Regions from separate parts of the Sporomusa termitida genome, predicted to be linked through region 1. Evidence: riboswitches for the same ligand, from Rfam matches in the RefSeq annotation. Region 1 holds a riboswitch; each other region holds the start of a gene.
What was found. Region 1 has a riboswitch for cobalamin ahead of cbiD (cobalt-precorrin-5B (C(1))-methyltransferase CbiD). Riboswitches for the same ligand answer to the same signal wherever they lie in the genome.
Positions count from the first base shown of each region.

Region 2: another riboswitch for cobalamin. It lies ahead of SPTER_RS01745 (FecCD family ABC transporter permease); the one in region 1 lies ahead of cbiD (cobalt-precorrin-5B (C(1))-methyltransferase CbiD).
Region 3: another riboswitch for cobalamin. It lies ahead of SPTER_RS10145 (MATE family efflux transporter); the one in region 1 lies ahead of cbiD (cobalt-precorrin-5B (C(1))-methyltransferase CbiD).

Region 1 covers NZ_CP036259.1:1,837,124-1,843,285, forward strand. The annotation lists gene ldhH (L-lactate dehydrogenase (quinone) large subunit LdhH) at 1-583, opposite strand, end outside; gene SPTER_RS08280 (LutC/YkgG family protein) at 583-1,188, opposite strand; cobalamin riboswitch at 1,395-1,618, shown strand; gene cbiD (cobalt-precorrin-5B (C(1))-methyltransferase CbiD) at 1,860-2,948, shown strand; gene cbiE (precorrin-6y C5,15-methyltransferase (decarboxylating) subunit CbiE) at 2,933-3,559, shown strand; gene cbiT (precorrin-6Y C5,15-methyltransferase (decarboxylating) subunit CbiT) at 3,556-4,137, shown strand; gene cobM (precorrin-4 C(11)-methyltransferase) at 4,182-4,946, shown strand; gene SPTER_RS08305 (cobalt-precorrin 5A hydrolase) at 4,950-6,023, shown strand; gene cobJ (precorrin-3B C(17)-methyltransferase) at 6,044-6,162, shown strand, end outside.
Region 2 covers NZ_CP036259.1:383,795-389,956, reverse strand. The annotation lists gene SPTER_RS01755 (efflux RND transporter periplasmic adaptor subunit) at 1-853, opposite strand, end outside; gene SPTER_RS01750 (ABC transporter ATP-binding protein) at 1,024-2,283, opposite strand; gene SPTER_RS01745 (FecCD family ABC transporter permease) at 2,291-3,319, opposite strand; cobalamin riboswitch at 3,732-3,912, opposite strand; gene SPTER_RS01740 (magnesium chelatase ATPase subunit I) at 4,015-5,049, opposite strand; gene SPTER_RS01735 (putative cobaltochelatase) at 5,068-6,162, opposite strand, start outside.
Region 3 covers NZ_CP036259.1:2,198,570-2,204,731, reverse strand. The annotation lists gene SPTER_RS10155 (ABC transporter family protein) at 1-1,342, shown strand, start outside; gene SPTER_RS10150 (hypothetical protein) at 1,658-2,017, opposite strand; gene SPTER_RS24715 (hypothetical protein) at 2,389-2,553, shown strand; cobalamin riboswitch at 2,883-3,066, shown strand; gene SPTER_RS10145 (MATE family efflux transporter) at 3,185-4,534, shown strand; gene SPTER_RS10140 (GNAT family N-acetyltransferase) at 4,601-5,110, shown strand; gene SPTER_RS10135 (MATE family efflux transporter) at 5,400-6,162, shown strand, end outside.

The DNA of each region.
Region 1 (6,162 bases):
GGAATTCACTTCTGAGGGCTGTACGGGCTGCCTGGACCATAAAGGGAATATCAGTGGGAATTTCCTGTTTCAGTTCCCGGGAAAAATAATCGGCAATCTGCTCCCGGTTTAAATGGATGGCCGGCATGACCATATGGGAGGGCTTGTGGCCGGCCAGGGAGATAATCCACTCGCCCAGGTCGGTTTCCTTTACATGCAGTCCGGCCGCCTCCAGGTCATGGTTAAGGTGAATCTCCTCGGAGGCCATGGATTTGGATTTGACAATCCGCTTTACGTTTTTTTCCTGACAGAGATTGATAAGATATTTTTTCAGGGCCTCACCATCATGGGCCCGGAATACTTTGGCGCCGCGGCTGGTTGCTTCGGCTTCAAATTTAGCAGCCAGGTTGTCAATGTCGGCAACAGTCCCCATCTTCATTTGCCGGACCTGCTCACGGAGGGCTTCGACATCGGCTACATTCTCATAAGCCTTGGCCCGGGAGACGGGGTAGGCCTCGGCAAAACGGCCTAAGGCGCCGCGCAATACATCATCGTTCAGTTTCTCTTCTATTTCATTTTTTATATTCCGGTTGTTCGTATTCATTAATAATTACCTCCGTTAACTTCTTCATCAACGGCAATAATGATAAAACGGCTGGGACCATGTACGCCGATTGTCAGCACGCGTTCAATGTCGGCAGTGCGGCTGGGACCGGTAATGAAACTAATATAACCACGGTCATATACCCTGGAGATTACCTCCATGGCTTCCGTTACGCCAGGCACAACATGACCACTGTTCATAAAAACAACATGAACAGGAGGCAGCATGGAGACCAGGCGGCTTTCAAAGGCCATGGCATCCTGGCAGACGCTGCCTGATTCAGCGATGGCAAATTCCACCGCCGAGATGCCAATGTCAGCGCTCTCCGCATGCTCGGCAATGTCGGCCTGGTCGGTGTACAGAGCAACACCAAGTCCGGCCAGGGCGGCATTGATGCCGGCTGCCTGCTGCAGCGGGCTGTTAACAGCTACAATCTTGCGGGCATTAGTGTACTTTACAAGGCTGGTAACGACTTCAGTAGCGTCGGCCGCTGTTTTGACCCGGAAAACCTCAGCGGCTGCATTTTTGGCTCTTGCTTCAAACTCTGAGAACAGGCTGAAGCCGTCGGCATAGGCTGTAAGCGCTGGTTGCCAATGCTCACTCACTTTTTTCAAACTCTCCACTCCCCCATAATTAAGATTAAATATTTGGTATGATGGTCTGACCAGTGTAACATTCCGCATTAGTATAAAAAAATCCTGTTTGAATTCGCAAAAAATTGCATAATTTTTGTAATTAAGAGGCTAACTATTAAAATTCATAATTATTCGACCGACCGGCAGGAAAAATACTTAACAATAGGGAATTAATCTAAAATAATAATTTGATAGGTGTAGGGAACGGGTGCTTCACGCTTAATAGGGAAGTCCGGTGCAATACCGGCACGGTCCCGCCACTGTATTGGGGATGCTGCTTAATTTGTGCCACTGGGAAACCGGGAAGGCGAGTAGTCCGTCAAGTCTAGCTTGGGCTTGGTGGACTACTAAGGTCGCGATGAACCAGAGTCAGAAGACCTGCCTGTTCCGGCACATGCCGCTATATTTCATCTCCCTCAAAACCAAGGATAGTTTGCGCAGCTTTTCCCGCCCTGCTGCGTTGTCGCCGCCTTACCTATGGCCGATATGCAAGGCCCGTGCAAACGATTCCACGGTTTTAAAAAGATGAAGTACTGGGACCTACGGAAGATAGGCAGGTGTGGGTACAATAATCAGGCAAAAAAAATCTTGTTTGGTATTTACCCCCTGCTCAAGGGGGTTTTTTATTGTCTGACAAACCGATGCGCAAGGGGATTACTACAGGAACCTGTGCGGCTGCCGCCGCTAAAGCTGCGATAATGGCCTGGAAAGGGCAGCCTGTGGCCGCAGTTGAGGTAATTTCACCGCAGGGGGTGGCGCTGGTAGCGCCAGTGGCCGGCAGCTATGCAATTGCCGGCGGTGGTACGGCCTGGGTTATTAAAGACGCCGGTGATGACCCGGATATTACCAACGGGGTAAAAATTGTAGCTGAAATTATGATAAGCGGTGAGCCAGGCGTAATGATTAAAGCCGGTGAAGGAGTCGGGACAGTGACCAAGCCGGGGCTAGCGATGCCTGTGGGTGAGCCGGCGGTGAATCCCGGGCCGCGGGCTATGATTAGCCGGGCTGTTGAGGAGTGCCTGCCGCCGGGCATGGGCGCGGTCGTGACGATCTCTGTACCCGGCGGGGAAAAACTGGCTACCAGAACGCTGAATCCAATCCTCGGGATTGTTGGCGGTTTATCCATTATCGGCACTACCGGTATTGTTGAACCGATGTCAGAAGAAGCGTTTAAGAATTCGCTTGTGCCGCAAATCAGTGTGGTACAGGCCTTGGGATATAATGAGATCGTATTTGCCCCGGGAAAAATTGGCCAGGATATCGCAATCAACCGCTATGGTATCCCGGCCGCCGCTGTTGTTCAGACCAGCAACTTTATCGGGCATATGCTGGAGCATGCCGTTAAATATGGCATGCGCCGGGTGCTTTTATTCGGTCATCTCGGAAAAATAGTCAAAGTATCGGCTGGCATATTTCATACCCATAACCGGATGGCTGACGCCAGACTGGAAACGCTGGCCGCCTATCTGGCCGCCGGCGGCGCGCCTCAGGCCGCAGTTGAGGAGGTTTTGGCCTCCACTACGACCGAGGCTGTCATGCCGATTATTGCCCGTTATGATATGACGGCTGTGTACAAGGTGTTGGCTGAGCGGGCCAGTGCCCGGGCCGAGCGGTATGTGTTCGGCGATTTGGCCGTGGGGACAGTGATTGTCACACTGAAGGGCGAGATACTGGGGCTTGATCAGACAGCCAGGGAAATTGGAGGCCATTTAGGATGGAACATCAGATAGTAGTTGTGGGCATTGGCCCTGGTTCGCCTGATTATGTGCTGCCTATCGCGAGCCGGATTATTGCCGGGGCGAAGGTTTTGGTGGGCAGTCAGCGGGCGCTTGACACATTTGGCTCAGCCAACCAGGTTAGCCGGATTATAGATAAAGATATTCAGGGCGTGCTTGACTTTATCGGGCAGCAGCTTACTTGTCAGGATGTAATTGTGCTGGTGTCGGGAGATCCCGGGTTTTACAGTATGCTGACTGCGCTCAGGAGCCGGTTCGCGCCTGCGCGTATCCGGGTTATCCCCGGCATCAGCTCGGTGCAGCTGGCGTTTGCCCGTCTTGCCGAAGTCTGGCAGGATGCGGCCTTGCTTAGTATGCATGGCCGCAAGGCGGCTGATGAGCTGCTTAAATTCAGGCCGGGCTATAAACTGGGTATTTTAACCGATCCTCAGCATAATCCTGGCCATATTGCCCGCATTTTGTTAGCGCAGGGGTGGCCGGAAACGGCGTGTGTCTGGCTGTGCACCAATTTGTCTTATGATAATGAAGAGGTAGCGGCGCTGACTTTAGCCGAGACGGTGGCTACACCCGGTTTTGAACATAGTGTAATGGTGGTGAAGGCATGAACCATAAGCTGGGAATTCCCGACAGCGAGTTTATCCGGGGCGGTATCCCGATGACCAAGCAGGAAATCAGGATATTGACCCTGGCGAAAGCGGGGATTGGTGCTGCTGATACTGTTATTGACATTGGTGCCGGTACCGGCTCTTTGTCAGTCGAGGCGGCTTTGCTGGCCAGCCGGGGCCGGGTAATTGCCATTGAGCGGGAACCGGAAGGTGTTGATCTAATTAAGGTTAATGCCGCTAAATTTCAGGCTGCCAATGTTGAAGTCATATTAGGTGCTGCCCCGGAAGCGCTGGCCGGGCTGCCGGCGGCTGACGTAATTTTAATTGGCGGCAGCGGCGGCAGGCTGCCTGAGATTCTCAGCGGTGCCGACCGTTTGCTTAAGCCGGGCGGCAGAATAATTATAACGGCGGTTACGGTGGAGACGTTAGCAGCTGCCCTTGGCAGCATGCGGCAACGGACTGAGTACAATGTTGAAGCCTGCTGTATTCAGGTTACCCGTCTCCAGCAGGCTGGTGCCAGCAATATGTTTAAAGCACTTAATCCGATTTATATAATTGCCTGTGGTAAAAACGGGTAGCTGTCGAAGCAATGAACAGGGAAGAAGAAGGGAGCACAAGTGAAATGAATGTATTTTTTGTAGGAGCCGGACCGGGCGACCCTGAGCTCATAACCGTGAAAGGGCAGCGTCTTTTAGGTCAGGCGGATATTATTATCTATGCCGGTTCGCTGGTAAACCCGGCGCTGTTATCGTTGGCCAAAAATGGGGCTGTGATTTATAATAGCGCTTCCATGACCCTGGCTGAAGTTATTGCCGTGATGACGGCGGGGGTTAAGGACAACAAGCTGGTGGTCAGGCTTCATACCGGTGACCCCAGCATCTATGGCGCCATCCAGGAACAAATGGATGCGCTGGCGGCCCAAAATATTACCTTTGAGGTTATACCGGGGGTGAGTTCCTTCCTGGCCACAGCGGCGGCCTTAAAACAGGAATATACCCTGCCCGATGTCTCACAAACGGTGATTATTACCCGCCTGGAGGGCCGTACACCTGTTCCGGAAAAAGAGAAATTAGCGGCCCTGGCCAGCCATGAAGCAACGATGTGTATCTTTTTGAGTGTTCATATGCTGGATGATGTGGTTAAAGAGCTTGTCGACGGCGGTTATGCCTGCGAAACGCCTGTGGCTATCGTCCAGAAGGCTTCCTGGCCTGATCAGAAAATCTTTCGCGGCACTTTGGCCACGATTGCGCAAGTTGCCCGGGAGAGCGGTATTGACCGTACGGCCATGATTGTTGTGGGTAAGGTTTTACATACCGATTATGCTTTGTCCCGCTTGTATGCTCCTGAATTTGGCCATATGTTCAGGCCGGCACAGGAGGGGCGGTAGGTTGTGAAGCTAGCAGTCATTTCTGTGACTAATAAAGGGGCCGAACTGGCCGGTCGTTTAGCGCCATGCCTGGGATCTGATGTTGATTTATATGTTAAGGCCGGGCGTAATCCGATCAATTCACCGCACTCCTATCAGTCCTTAAGTGATTTGGTTCATGAAATATTTCCCCGGTACGAAGGGTTTATCTTTATCATGGCGACAGGTATTGTTGTGCGGGTTATTGCCCCGTTCGTCCAGGACAAACGGATTGATCCGGCTGTCGTGGTTATGGATGATGGCGGCAACTTTGTCATTAGTCTGTTATCAGGTCATATTGGCGGTGCGAACGATTTAACCCGGCTGATAGCGGCGGCCGCCGGTGCAACCGCCGTTATTACCACCGCTACCGATATTGCCAGCCTGCCGGCTGCTGATGTGCTGGCAGTTAAGCTTGAACTGGAGATCGAGCCTTTTTCCGCTTTAAAAACCATTAATTCGGCAATCGTTAATGGTGACCGGGTCGTATTTTTGATTGACAAAGCCTTAACCGGGTACCAGCATTATCTTGATTTGGCGGCGAAGCAGGGGGTTGAACTGGCCGGTCTTGATGAGCTGGCCTGTAAGGCTGGCTATGATGCGGCGGTGATTATCACTGACAGGCAGCTTGCTGTTGACAAGCCTCATCTCTATCTGCGCCCGGCCAGCCTGGCCGTTGGTGTGGGCTGCCGCCGCGGCGCTACCGGCGGGGAGGTCCTGGCCGCGATCAAACAGGCGTGCAGCGAGATTGGCCGTAGTATTAAGAGTGTCGCCGTTATTGGCAGCACGATTGTCAAAGAGCATGAAATCGGGTTATTGGCAGCAGCCGAGCAGCTGGATGTGCCGATTGAATTTTTCAACAATGAACAGCTGGCACAATGTATTGAACAAAATAAACTAGCATTATCTGATTTTGTTAATGAAACGATAGGAGTGGGAAATGTATGCGAACCAGCAGCAATTCTAACAGGACAGAGCAGCAACCTGCTGTTGCCGAAAACCAAGTATCACAAGGTAACTGTTGCCATTGCACCGGTAAAATATCGGTGGTGGGAATAGGGCCGGGCAGTTTAATTGATATGACACCCCGGGCCCGTCAGGCGGTTGAAACTGCTGAGGTAATTGTCGGCTATGACACCTATTTACACCTGATCCAGGATTTGCTGGCAGGCAAAGCTACGATCGGTACCGGGATGAT
Region 2 (6,162 bases), 1.5 Mb from region 1:
ACTCCAGCTGCATACCGGGCCGGATATGGGCTGCATATTGCTCGGAAACCTGACAATCGATGTAAATCGTGCTGTTGTCAACGATGGTCAGTAGTTTCTGGCCTGCTGCGACAAATTCACCAGCCTCGACCTGCCTGTACCCGACAATACCGGCCCGGGGCGCCCGCAGCACCAGATCAGCACGTTGCTGTTCCAGCAGATTAAGACTGTATTCGGCCCTGGCCAGCGCGGCCTGTTTCGCGGCCAGCACCGCCGGCTGCCCACCGTCCATAACCTGCTCGCGTAAGGCGGCAAAGGCGGTCTGGGCATTAATCATTTGCTGCCTGGCGCCATCAAGCGCCTCGCGGGAAACTGCCCCTGTCCGGTACAACTCCTCATAACGCTGATAATTGGCCAGATTGCGCTGATAATCAGCATCAGCCTGTTGATAGCCGGCGTCATAAGCGGCTTTAGCCTCGGTGCCCTCAGCCCGGGCCTGCCTGATCACAGCTTCGGTCTGGGCAATTGACAGCAGGATGTCCTGCATATCCTGGACCGCTAACACCTGACCGGCAGCCACAACCTGCCCCAGCTCCACCCGGACCTGAGCAATACGGCCGGAATATTTTGCTGCTATATCCACCTGCGCCGCCGCTGCCGTCTGCCCGCTCAATAGCACTCTTGTCAGCATATCACGGGGTTCAACAGTCACCGCCGTCACCAGCGGCCTGACTACGCCGCCCCGGGCAGCATTCCGGGCAACATTGCCCTGGGAGTTAAAAAAGTGACCAATGCCGGCAAGAATTACCGCCGTCAGCGCAACTGCCGCCAATAACCACCGTTTTTTATTCGCCAGTATCTTTCGTATTGCCAAAATGTTCACTCCAGCAGCAGCTTTACCTCATAGGCTTTGTAAATCAACTGAACATTGTAATGCCGGTCCCATAATCAGTAAACGTTGCTTATATTACTTAATATATTCCTTGTCATGGAGCTTCCTTGACTCTGTTTGCATAAAATAGATAAAGAGGCTGCAGTTGCTGATTAAACAGTTTTTTCGTCCTCATGCAGGCTGTACATCTCATGATAGAAGGCAGAAGTGGACATGACCTTCACACCATGTTTAGCCAGCAATTGCCGGTATAGCGCGGCTGCCCTGCCGCCGGTATAATCGCGTCCGTCGATGGGGCTGTCTTCAAGAATAATTAATTTTTCCGCCTTCATCGCCGCGTCCAGATTACCGAGATTATTTTTGCCAACATGCAAACTGCATAATACCGTCACATCCGCCCGGGCCACAAGCTTGCCATTTGCAACGGCAGCGTCCGCATCGTTGTCGGCGAATGGTTTGGTAATTACGTAGTCTTCGGCAAAAATCCTGGCCGCTTCCGCATCGCTGTCCCCTTCGGCCACCACCCCCACGCTGACCTCGAAACCGGCGGTCGCCAGCCGCCGGATTACCGGACAGCCGCAGCCGCCGCCGGCAATTACGTGCACCCGCGGCAGCTGTTCGTTTTTGTTCCGGCGCAGGCCGGCAAACACCTCCACACTGCCGGTAACCGGGTTATGGACGACCTGCACCGGCAGTCCGTACGCCTGCGACAAATGCTCCCTTGTCAGCACCGCGGTGGGCGGACCGTCAGCCAGCAAGCCGCCCCGGCCAATCAACAGCAGCCGCGAGCAAAAACGGGCGGCCGCACTTAGATCATGCACCACCAGCAATATGGTTTTGCCCTGATGGCAAAGGCGCTGACAAAACCGGAATATCTCTTCCTGATACACAACATCCAGGCCGGTCATCGGCTCGTCCAGGAACAGGATCGGGGTCTGCTGAGCCAAAACCTTAGCCAGCAGCACCCGCTGCTTCTGACCGCCGGATATGTTGGCCAGCGGGGTATCGGCCAGGCTGAGCACATCCGTATACTCCATACTTTCGCGAATGATTTTTTCATCTTCCGGGCTTTCGCCCTGCCACCAGGAGAGATAGGGATAGCGGCCGGCGGCAACAACCTCTTTGCTGGTGTAGCCGAAGCCAATCTCGACTGCCTGCTGCAAAAAAGCAACTTGCTTGGCCAGTGCCTTCTCGGGGATAGTCCCCACTTCCCGGCCCAACAGCTCTACCCGGCCCCCTTGGCGGGGCAGCAGCCCCCGCATGGTCCGCAGCAGGGTGCTTTTACCCGCGCCGTTGGCACCAATAATACCAATCAGCTCTCCCTGTCCGGCAGAGAAGGATATGTCCTGCAACACAATTTTTTTCTCGTAGCCGGCACGTAAGGCCTGCACATTGACAATAGCACGCTTCATAGCCCCATTACTCCTTTCGCTGCGACCGGCGCAGTAAATATAGAAAATACGGGGCTCCCAACAATGCGGTGATGATACCGACGCGAATCTCGATAACGCCGAACAGGCTGCGCCCCAGCGTATCGCAGGCGACAAGAAAAGTGCCGCCGGCCAAAGTACACGCCGGCAGCAGCTGCCGGTGGTCGGGTCCGACAATAAACCGCATCATGTGGGGGATCACCAGCCCGACGAAACCAATGCTGCCGCTGATACAGACCGCCGCGGCGGTGGCCGTAGCCGCTAGCCCGAGAAAAATCAAGCGGTAGCGGATGACATGGAGGCCGACACTGCGGGCCTCGGTTTCCCCCAGGGCCAGAATATTCAAATGCCGGGCCATAAGAAATAAAATAATAACAGCGGCCAGGATGGGACCGATAGCCAGGGTAATATGCTCCCACCGCCGGTAGTCCAATCCGCCGACGATCCAGAACAGATATTCCCGCAGCCGCTGCTCGTTCAAGACCATCAGCACCGCGTTCGTCAGGGCACCGGTAAAAGAATTGACCGCGACCCCGGCCAGCAGCAGAACCATGACCGGAATCCGGCCCTGCCGGACGGCCAGCAGCAGAATAATGGCTAACGCCAAAACAGCGCCGATCACGGCAAACAGGGGCATCACATATAAGCTTACTCCCGTAATTCCCAGGGCAATGGCAATAACGGCCCCCAGGGACGCCCCGCTGGACAGGCCGATTATGCCCGGCTCCGCCAGGGGATTGGAAAAAATCCCCTGCATAACGGCCCCGGCCACGGCCAGCGCGGCGCCAACCAGCAAGCCGGCAATAATCCGGGGCAGTCTGATATGCCAGATCACAGCATAGGCCTCAGCCTGCTTTGTGTAATCACCGCTTCTAAAATCGGTGCCGCCGGCCACAATAGCCGAGTAGACCGTGCCGGGCGAGTAAAAAGTCTGGCCAAAACAGAGGCTGCCTACAGCAGTGAGGATACAAACAGCCACTAACAGGCTCCATTTGGTTCGGTTACTCCATTTATTCATTAACATACTCCTTTATCTACAGGTGCACAATTCGCCGCCACGGTCCATTGTGATTAGCCTTCCGGTAGCAAATGATCCAATCCAAGCGGGTATGGCAGCACAGATGCCGGCTCCTCTAGCTTACCCCGGACAATTTTACTATATAGGAAAGCCAATAAAGCTTAGTCGTCTTTGTTGGCTTTCCTATAAGCCCGGCCACAGGCTAGCCTGTACACAAGTTTGGCGAACCGGGTACTCTGGTTGCACCTGATTCGCCAGCACCTTATCTAGAAAAACGCGCGAACAAAAAACCTCTCCGCTGCATGCGAAGAGGTTAATATCATACAATACAGAACTGCCACTATCGCCGGACGTACAACCCAACCGGAAACAACGTGTTCCTTAAATCCCCTCCTCATCGCTCGTGAGTAAAACGGTGATTGACAGACAGGCAGTTCTCCTGGCTTTGTTCATTGCTCCTCCAAACCTTCCCAAAACCCAATTGTTTCAGTGGCATATCTTGGATTCGCTCCCATTACAGTGGCGGGACCGCGCCGGTGTTGCACCGTTCTTCCCTATTAAGCCCTATTGGCACCTGACTTATTTATTCAATTTTCGATGAAATATTTTCTTTAATTGGTATAAATATATAATTTATCTCGAACTGTGTCAATAGTTTTCGCTGCTGTCTACTTGCTGCCGTACATAAAAGAATATCAAATTTTACTCATAATCTGTTGCAGCTTCCGCTGCTCAGTGCCGACTTCCTGGAATGGTTTGCGGCGCATACGGTGCATGAGCGCCAATTCACTAACTTCCGCCACATGCTCTACGCTGACCTGATTACTGCCGTACCAGGCAGCCAGGGCCTTAGCCGCCTTAAGCATTACCAGATCGGCCCGGTGGCCGTCCACACCGACCTCAATTGCGGTGCCGGCAATCTTATACAGGATATTGTCATCAACGCGCACAGCCGGCAGCAATTGTTGGGCAGCTGCAATCTGGTCTTTGAGGCGTATTTGCGCGGCTTCCCAGCCGGCGGTAAAAGCTGCCGGATTCTCTTCAAAGGCGGCACGCCGTTTAATCACTTCAACGCGCTGAGCGGCATCATAAATACCGGCAATTGTCACACAGAGCCCAAACCGGTCCAGCAGTTGCGGCCGCAGTTCGCCCTCTTCCGGATTCATCGTTCCCACCAGAATAAATTGCGCCGGGTGAGAAAAGGACACGCCCTCACGTTCCACTGTATTTATGCCCATGGCGGCTGCGTCCAGCAGCACATCGACGATATGGTCATCCAGCAGGTTGACCTCATCTACATATAAAATGCCGCGATTGGCCTCAGCCAGCACCCCCGGCTCAAATTTTTTCTCGCCACTTTTGATGGCCTGCTCAATATCCAGGGTGCCAACAACGCGGTCTTCGGTCGCCGATACCGGCAGATTAACCACCCGCATCGGCCGGTGCCGGCGGGGCAAAGCCTCCCCTGCAGCCTGACGCTGCCGGCAATACGGACAGTAGGCCTGAACATTGTCGGGATCGCAACTATACGGGCAGCCGGCGACGACTGCAATTTCCGGCAGAAGTTCGCCAAGGGCCCGCACTGCTGTCGATTTAGCGGTGCCCTTTTCTCCCCGGATAAGCAGGCCGGAAAGCCGGGGATTAATGACATTCAGGATCAGGCCGTTTTTCATAATGGTTTGTCCCACAATGGCGGCAAACGGATACTGCTGCAGCTTATGGTTATTCATAATATCCTCCTTGTATCGTTAAGTAGCCAGTTGCCCGCGGACAAGACCCGCAAGGCTGTCGGTTTTAAGCTGCTCAACAGTATAGCACTTGGCACCCATGCTTGCCGCTAACTCCTGAGCGATGCCCAGTGACAGCAGATCTTTTTTCTCGGTGTCGATCACCAGACAGGTGATATCCAGCTCTTCTCTGATATTAGCCGCTGCCAGCCGCGCTTCGGCCAGCGGGCTGCCGCCCGCCATTGCGGTGGTCGCCTTGCCGTCAGTAAGTAAAATAAGGATAGGACGCATGTGCGGACTGCGCTTAAGCTGCTGCCGGATAACCTCAGTCGCTTTGACCAGACCGGCAGTCAGGGGCGTTTTTCCGCCTACCGGCAGCTCACTGAGGCACTTTTGGGCCAGTTCCACGCTATTGGTAGGCGGCAGCAGCAGCTCGGCCTGCGCACCCTTAAAGGCGATCATCGCCACTTTGTCCCGCTTTTGATAAGCATCCAGCAACAGCGAGAGAATGGCACCCTTGGTTTCAATCATCCTTTGCCGGGCCCCCATCGAACCGCTGGCATCGACGACAAACAAAATAAAGTTCCCGATACGCTTTTCCCGTTCTTTTTCCCGGATATCACCGGACTCAATAACAATTGCCAGCCCGCGCTGCCGGCGCTGACGCTGGCAGGGGGCCGCCGCCCGGATAGTGGCGTCAAGCGCCAGATCATTGCAGTCACGGCGGCAGGTGCTTCTGACATACCTGCCGGCCCGGGAATCGGTCCTGGTGCGTGACCGGCGGCCAGACCCGCGCCGTACCAGGCGGTCTTTATCATGAGCCACACGTTTTACTGCAAAAGGGTTGCCCACAGCATAAACCACTTCTTGAGCCGGTTGGGCGCTGCTAGCCTGATTGTCCTGTCCGGCTTGCTGCTCAGGTTGCTGCTCCTGAGCCGGTGATCCGGTGTCCGGGCGGTCCTGGGGCTGACGCCCAGGCTCCTGCGGCGGCTCGGTCTGCGCTGGCGGCGGTGGTGGTGGTTCAGCCTCCTGGGTACACGGCGGCTCTGGTTCCTGTTGCTGCAGCTGGGGCGGCTCACGCCGCCGGTGGGCCAGTGCCAGCGGGGCAATATCTGT
Region 3 (6,162 bases), 360 kb from region 1:
TTTTGTTAATAAAAGTTTTTGTTTAATGATACTATGCATTCTTATCCTACAAGCAATACTCGCATCTTCAACCTTATGGATAGTTAAATTGAGTCAAGCAGTCGTATTAAAACAAGATTTTTCATTATGGTTGGTGCTATTTATACTATCGTTATCTTTAATATATATTCCAGGTCCCGGAACGGCTTACTTTCAGAGCAAAGCTATTTTTAGTTCTTTTAGAAAGTATGTTGATATGTTTACAGTTTCTTTTAGGGGCAGAGCCCAATTAAGAACTAATATCGAATTCAAACAAGAACGACAGCCTTATTTAAATAATGAGGCATGGTTGGTAATCAATGAATTCGTGGGGTTTATTATCAGTGTACTCACTACTCTTTTTAATATTGTTTTTAACATAGGTATTCTTGGTTTTATTATTGATAAAAAGTTGATGCTTGCTTATGCCATAACGATTCCGTTAATTACTATTGCTGTTAAAAGTCTAAAACCGCTGGTAACTGCTTCCGCCAAACAGGCCCAAGCAGACCGAACAGCTATGATGCAATCATTGTTACCAGCCTGGGACTCCATTTTAATTGGCAATCAATTAAATATACATTTATGGAAAAATTATTTTATCGATAAACATAACAAAGCGAATACGTCAGCTTTGAAATCTGTACTTTTTAGTGAACTGACAACCGTAATTTCCATGTTTCTTGTCTTATTGCCGATAATTGGTACTTGGGTGTGGTTAATATATCAAAATATAGGAAATGAAGTATTCCTAAGTATGCTTATTGCTACATTTCCCCGGCAAGTTATAACCATTTTTCATGTGACTGCAATTGTAGCTTATGCATCGCGTTGGAATAGTTTAAAAACGCGGCTTGAGGGATTAAAATCAGCCTTGATTATTACCGAACCTATAAATGGTGGCACTATTTCCTGGAATCGGATTAAGGCTGAAAAAGACAATACGATTATTACTATTGCTTCTATGAATTCCATACAAGATATTACTCAAGACTTTAGTCCGGGAAGAATTACTCTACGAGGCGATAATGGTACAGGAAAATCGTCACTTCTGGCCCTGATTAAGGAACAGTTAAGCGAAAAAGCTGTCCTGTTACCGCCTCATTCTGATATGTTTTTTGAATTCAGTTCTAATAAAAACTTATCCACCGGCGAAAAAACCATAGAGTCATTAGATGAGATAAAAAGAAGCGGCAAGCTTCAACTACTATTGTTAGACGAGTGGGATGCAAATTTAGATAAAAATCATATTGTTAATATATCAGAAAAATTAAATGAACTCGCAAAAGAAATATGTATTATAGAAGTACGTCATCGAAGTTAGCCATAGGTGGGCACTAGGCTGTAGGCTAGGAAGATATAGCAATTGTGGTTTTGTCATGATGACACCACGCCAGGCAGAGAAGATTAAGCAACAATTGTGTGAAGTGTGAGGCCTGACCCCGGACACGGACTATTTATATCATCAACATGAACTGGAAGAGGATTGAACCGGAGAGCTGAACCAGCTTAAGGCTTCACACACGATGTGGAGCTTTTTTTATTTTTGGCAGTTTGGGCACACCATCGATTGGTTAATCTTCTTTATGAATGAATAGAAGCCGGTACTCTAGTATGACAGCCCCTGTACACGTAATTGCTATTTAGCTTTCTTGCTGGCGGCGACTTCCGCTTCCATCTGCAATTGGCGCATGACCAGGATGTTAATGGATTCTCCCTGGGTTGTCTGGGTGGCCATTATGGAGTCAGTTTTCTTGTCGATATGCGCCAGAAGATGATACACGTCCTGCTGCTGGACTTGTCCGTATTGTTCCACCTTGGCGTCAAGTGCAGCTATGTCGGTCTTTAATTCGGCTTTCGTCTCTTTCAATTCCTGGCGTAATCCCTCAACAGATGCCTTCGTATCCTGGCGTAGCTCCTCAAGGGCTGCGTTATTACTGCCTACCATTTTGATGAGCTGTTCCATCATGGATTGAATCTGATTTAACTGCTCGCTCACACCAAGTCCCTCCCGTAATGCCTTCAGTGACTTCATTATACCATGAGTCGCAGGCAATAGAAAGGCAGGTGTAGTGTCATGTCCGCTTTATTCTTGCTGGCGCCGGTAACTGAAATTCAGTTCAGCGGCTGATACCGTAAATGCTTTCACGGACAAAGGATAGGCTCGCTTGATATACTGATTGGCTCTATTGCTGGCGGCTGTGCTAAAGCCTGTGACAAACCCACACATTCATAGGGATTGGGCCGGTGCTGTTCCCTGCTTAGGAAGGCAGGCAGAGACTTTTTTCCCCGCGAAAAAATTTTAACTTTTTACAAACGGCTCTAATGCAATGTGAATATAATAAAATAACATAATATGGAGGTATTAAGATGGATATAGAAAAAATTAAAACTACGATTGATGATGTCGGCCGAAAAACCAAGGGGGCTGTAAATGGTTTCGCAGCTATTCATAATTTTGAAAGCTGGCAGGTATGGCTGGGGCTTGTGATTCTGATTGTTCTAACCTTATTGATTGCTTTAATACTTTGTTAAAGGTACAAAAAGGCAGGGGCCTGAAGCAGTTCTAGACAAATTTATGATAAAGTCAGGATAACTGCTTGTAGCTGCTAGAACAAGGTTTTTACGTTATATATAGGTATAGGCAGCTAGTTAATTTTTCTATGACTGTATGGCCACATACAGTCTTTTTTACATGATTAGAGCACTGGCTATATTTCCCCAAGTCATCAAGTCTCTTTGATCTGTCGGAAAATAGTTATGACTAATTGGCAGCGGAGCAGGCTCTTGACAAATTTAGCCTTTTTATGCAATACTTTTATACAAGTGTCTTACATAATTATATACATTATCTGCGCTGAAAACTCCATAACTACGATATAGGTGCCCGAGAGGGCTTAATAGGGAAGTCCGGTTGAAAGCCGGCGCGGTCCCGCCACTGTAATGGGAGAGCAATTCCAAGAAATGCCACTGAAACGTTTTGTTTTGGGAAGGTTTGGAGGAGCGATGATCCAGAGCCAGGAGAACTGCCTATATGTCAATCACCGTTATTACCTGCGAACGATAGGGAGGAGATTTGTGCAATAGTTTTTTTGTGCTTATTTTATCCCAAGGCAGTCAATGCATTGGGATATTTATTTGATTACACCGACAGTAAGGAGCACAAATGCAGGAAAAAACAACAACTGTGATTGGCCTGGCTGATCATAAAAACTTCATGGCTCTGGCCATACCGTTGACCATTGCCACACTAACCACACCGCTGCTGGGGGTCGTCGATACGGCAATTATGGGCAGGCTCCCGCAGGCCGCCTACATTGGTGGTGTTTCCATCGCGGTGCTTATTTTTAACACATTATACTGGGTTCTGGGTTTCTTACGTGTCAGCACTTCAGGGTTTAGTGCCCAAGCCAGCGGCAGCGGAGATAAACAGGCGATTACGCTGGCATTGTTAAGGCCGCTGCTGATTGCTATTGGCCTCGGGCTGGTGATTGTTGCTCTGCAGTGGCCGATAAAGCAGATCTCATTTACCCTGCTGGCGCCGAATGAGACAGTGGGCGAGATTGCCGCCGCCTATTATCATATCCGCATCTGGAGCGCGCCGTTTACGCTGGGCAATTATGTCATTGTCGGCTGGCTGATGGGAATGGCGAAAGTAAAACTTTCGCTTGCTTTGCAGGTTTTTATGAATGTGCTGAATATGGTGCTGGCAATATTGTTTGTCGCCGGCTTCGGCTGGGCGGCCGGGGGGGTAGCGGCGGCAACGCTGATTGCCGAGATTGCGGCTTTTCTGCTGAGTGCAGCCATTTTATTACAAAGCAGGGCTATTACACTGGCGAAGCTTTCAGTAAAAATGATTGTTGATCCGGCGGCATTGATCCACATGATGAAAGTAAACCGGGATTTGTTTATCAGAACAGCCTGTCTGCTGACTGTTTACAATTGCCTGGCGGCTTACGGCCTGCGGTACGGGGACACCATTCTGGCGGCCAATGCCGTTTTATTGCAGCTGCATTTTGTGATGGCCTACTTCCTGAGCGGATTTGCCAATGCCGGTACTGTTATGGTAGGTCAGGCAATTGGCGAGAAAAATGAGGCGCTATATGGCAAAACCGTTAAGCTGACAGCCATCTGGGGCGGCGCTACCGCAGTTGTATTGGCAGCAATGATAGTAATGTTTAGAATTCCTCTGATTCAAATGTTTACCACCCTGGCTGATGTCCAGCAGGTCGCATTGCAATATAGTTTCTGGCTAGCCCTGTTTCCCCTGGCCGCTTTCTGGGGGCTGGAGCTGTACGGGGTTTTTGTGGGGGCAACGGCGGCGGCGCCGGTCCGTAATTCACTGGTATATTCTTTGATCACTTATTTCATCTGCCTGTGGCTGGCCGTTCCCACCCTGGGCAACCATGGCATTTGGCTGGCGTTTATCGTATTCAGTCTGGGCCGCTCGCTTTTCCTGTGGGCTTATCTGCCAGGACTGAACAGGAGAATTGCCCAATTGACGGCTAAAGCCTAACAAGGCGGGCAGCCGTAGACCTGCAAAAAGAATGTAACGGCTAAACACTTATAGGGAGGTATTTGCTTGACTACGCAGAATTTAGTAATCCGTCCCATTCGGTCTGAAGACATAGCATCTGTACAGGACTTTTTGTTAAAGCAGCTGCGGGATTTATTCCACCAGGAAGGTCAGGTGGCCATTACTGACGATGTCTGGGGACTGGGAAAAACCTACCTTGAACCGGAAAACTGCAACATGTGGGCGGTATTTACACCAGCGGGAACTGTTGTCGGTTCGGCAGCGATTTGTGCTTACAATGACAGAATCGAGTTGCTCAAGGGCCGCTACCATCTGCCCGCAACCGCCGAAGTGGGACGCTGCTACATTGACGCCGGTTTAAGACGCCAGGGAATTGGTTCAAAGCTTGTCGGACTAATGACTGACTTTTGCCGGCAGCACGGGTATAAAATGCTGTATCTGCATACCCATCACTTTTTGCCCGGAGGCTTTAACTTTTGGCAGAAACAGGGGTTTGAAATTATCCTTGATCAAGGCGGCAGTTTTGAGATTGTACATATGGAAAAACGATTATAACCGACAAGCGCAAAATACAGGCCTGTATTAACCAGGAAAATGCTTTGCTTATTATCTGTAAGAGGGCATTTTTATGGTTTTTCCGCTTACCGTTAGCTTGTGCCAGGTAAGGGCAGCAGCGGCTAACGGTAAGCCGTATTTCTTATCTGTAATCCTGAAGGGCAGGATAATTTTTTTAATTAAAATATCCCCCGTGGGGGGATATGGCTGAAAGCCAAAGTCTGAACCCAGGCGTTTAACCCAGTAAGTCTGGACTGGGATGATACTATGAAGGCCGGGAGATTTGCAAATGCCTAATTCGGTCAGTAGCGAAACATGGAAAGAGAAAGTCCGGGTAGTATTGACATTGGCTGTGCCAACTGTAATCGAAAATTTTTTATTAAATATTGTTGGGTTTGTTGATACCCTGTTTGTTGCTAAAATCGGCTTGCAGGAAGTTGCCGCCGTGGGCGTGACCAATGCCATCGTAGCCATTTATATTGCGGTATTTATGGCGATGGGAATAGGGTCCTCCTCACTGATTGCCCGCTGCCTCGGGGCCGGAGATATCGGCAAGGCCAAAGCCATCGCCAGACAATCAACCTGGCTTGCTATTTTATTAGGTTTGTTTTTTGGTGTTGTCACATTAGTATTTGCTGAACCTTTGCTTCGCTATATGGGAACTGAGCCTGAGGTTCTGCAGGTGGGAATAAAGTATTTTCAGATTGTGGCCATCCCGTCTGTGCTGATTTCCCTGATGACGATATTGGGCAGTATACTACGCAGCGCCAGTGATACGACATCCCCAATGAAGGTCGGCCTGTGGGTAAATTTGCTGCATATCATTTTAGCATATCTGTTGATCTTTGGTAGCGGCGACTGGCAGGGCTGGGGAATTGCCGGGGCCGCCTGGGCTACAACGATTGCGCGGCTGGCTGGCGTATTGGCACTTTATTTTTATATTCAAAAGTCAAAAATAGCTTTTACTTTAGCCCAGGGCTGGGCAGGTCAGTTTACCCGGCCATTATTGCAGATATCCGGCCCTGCTGTTACAGAGAGGCTGATTATGCGGT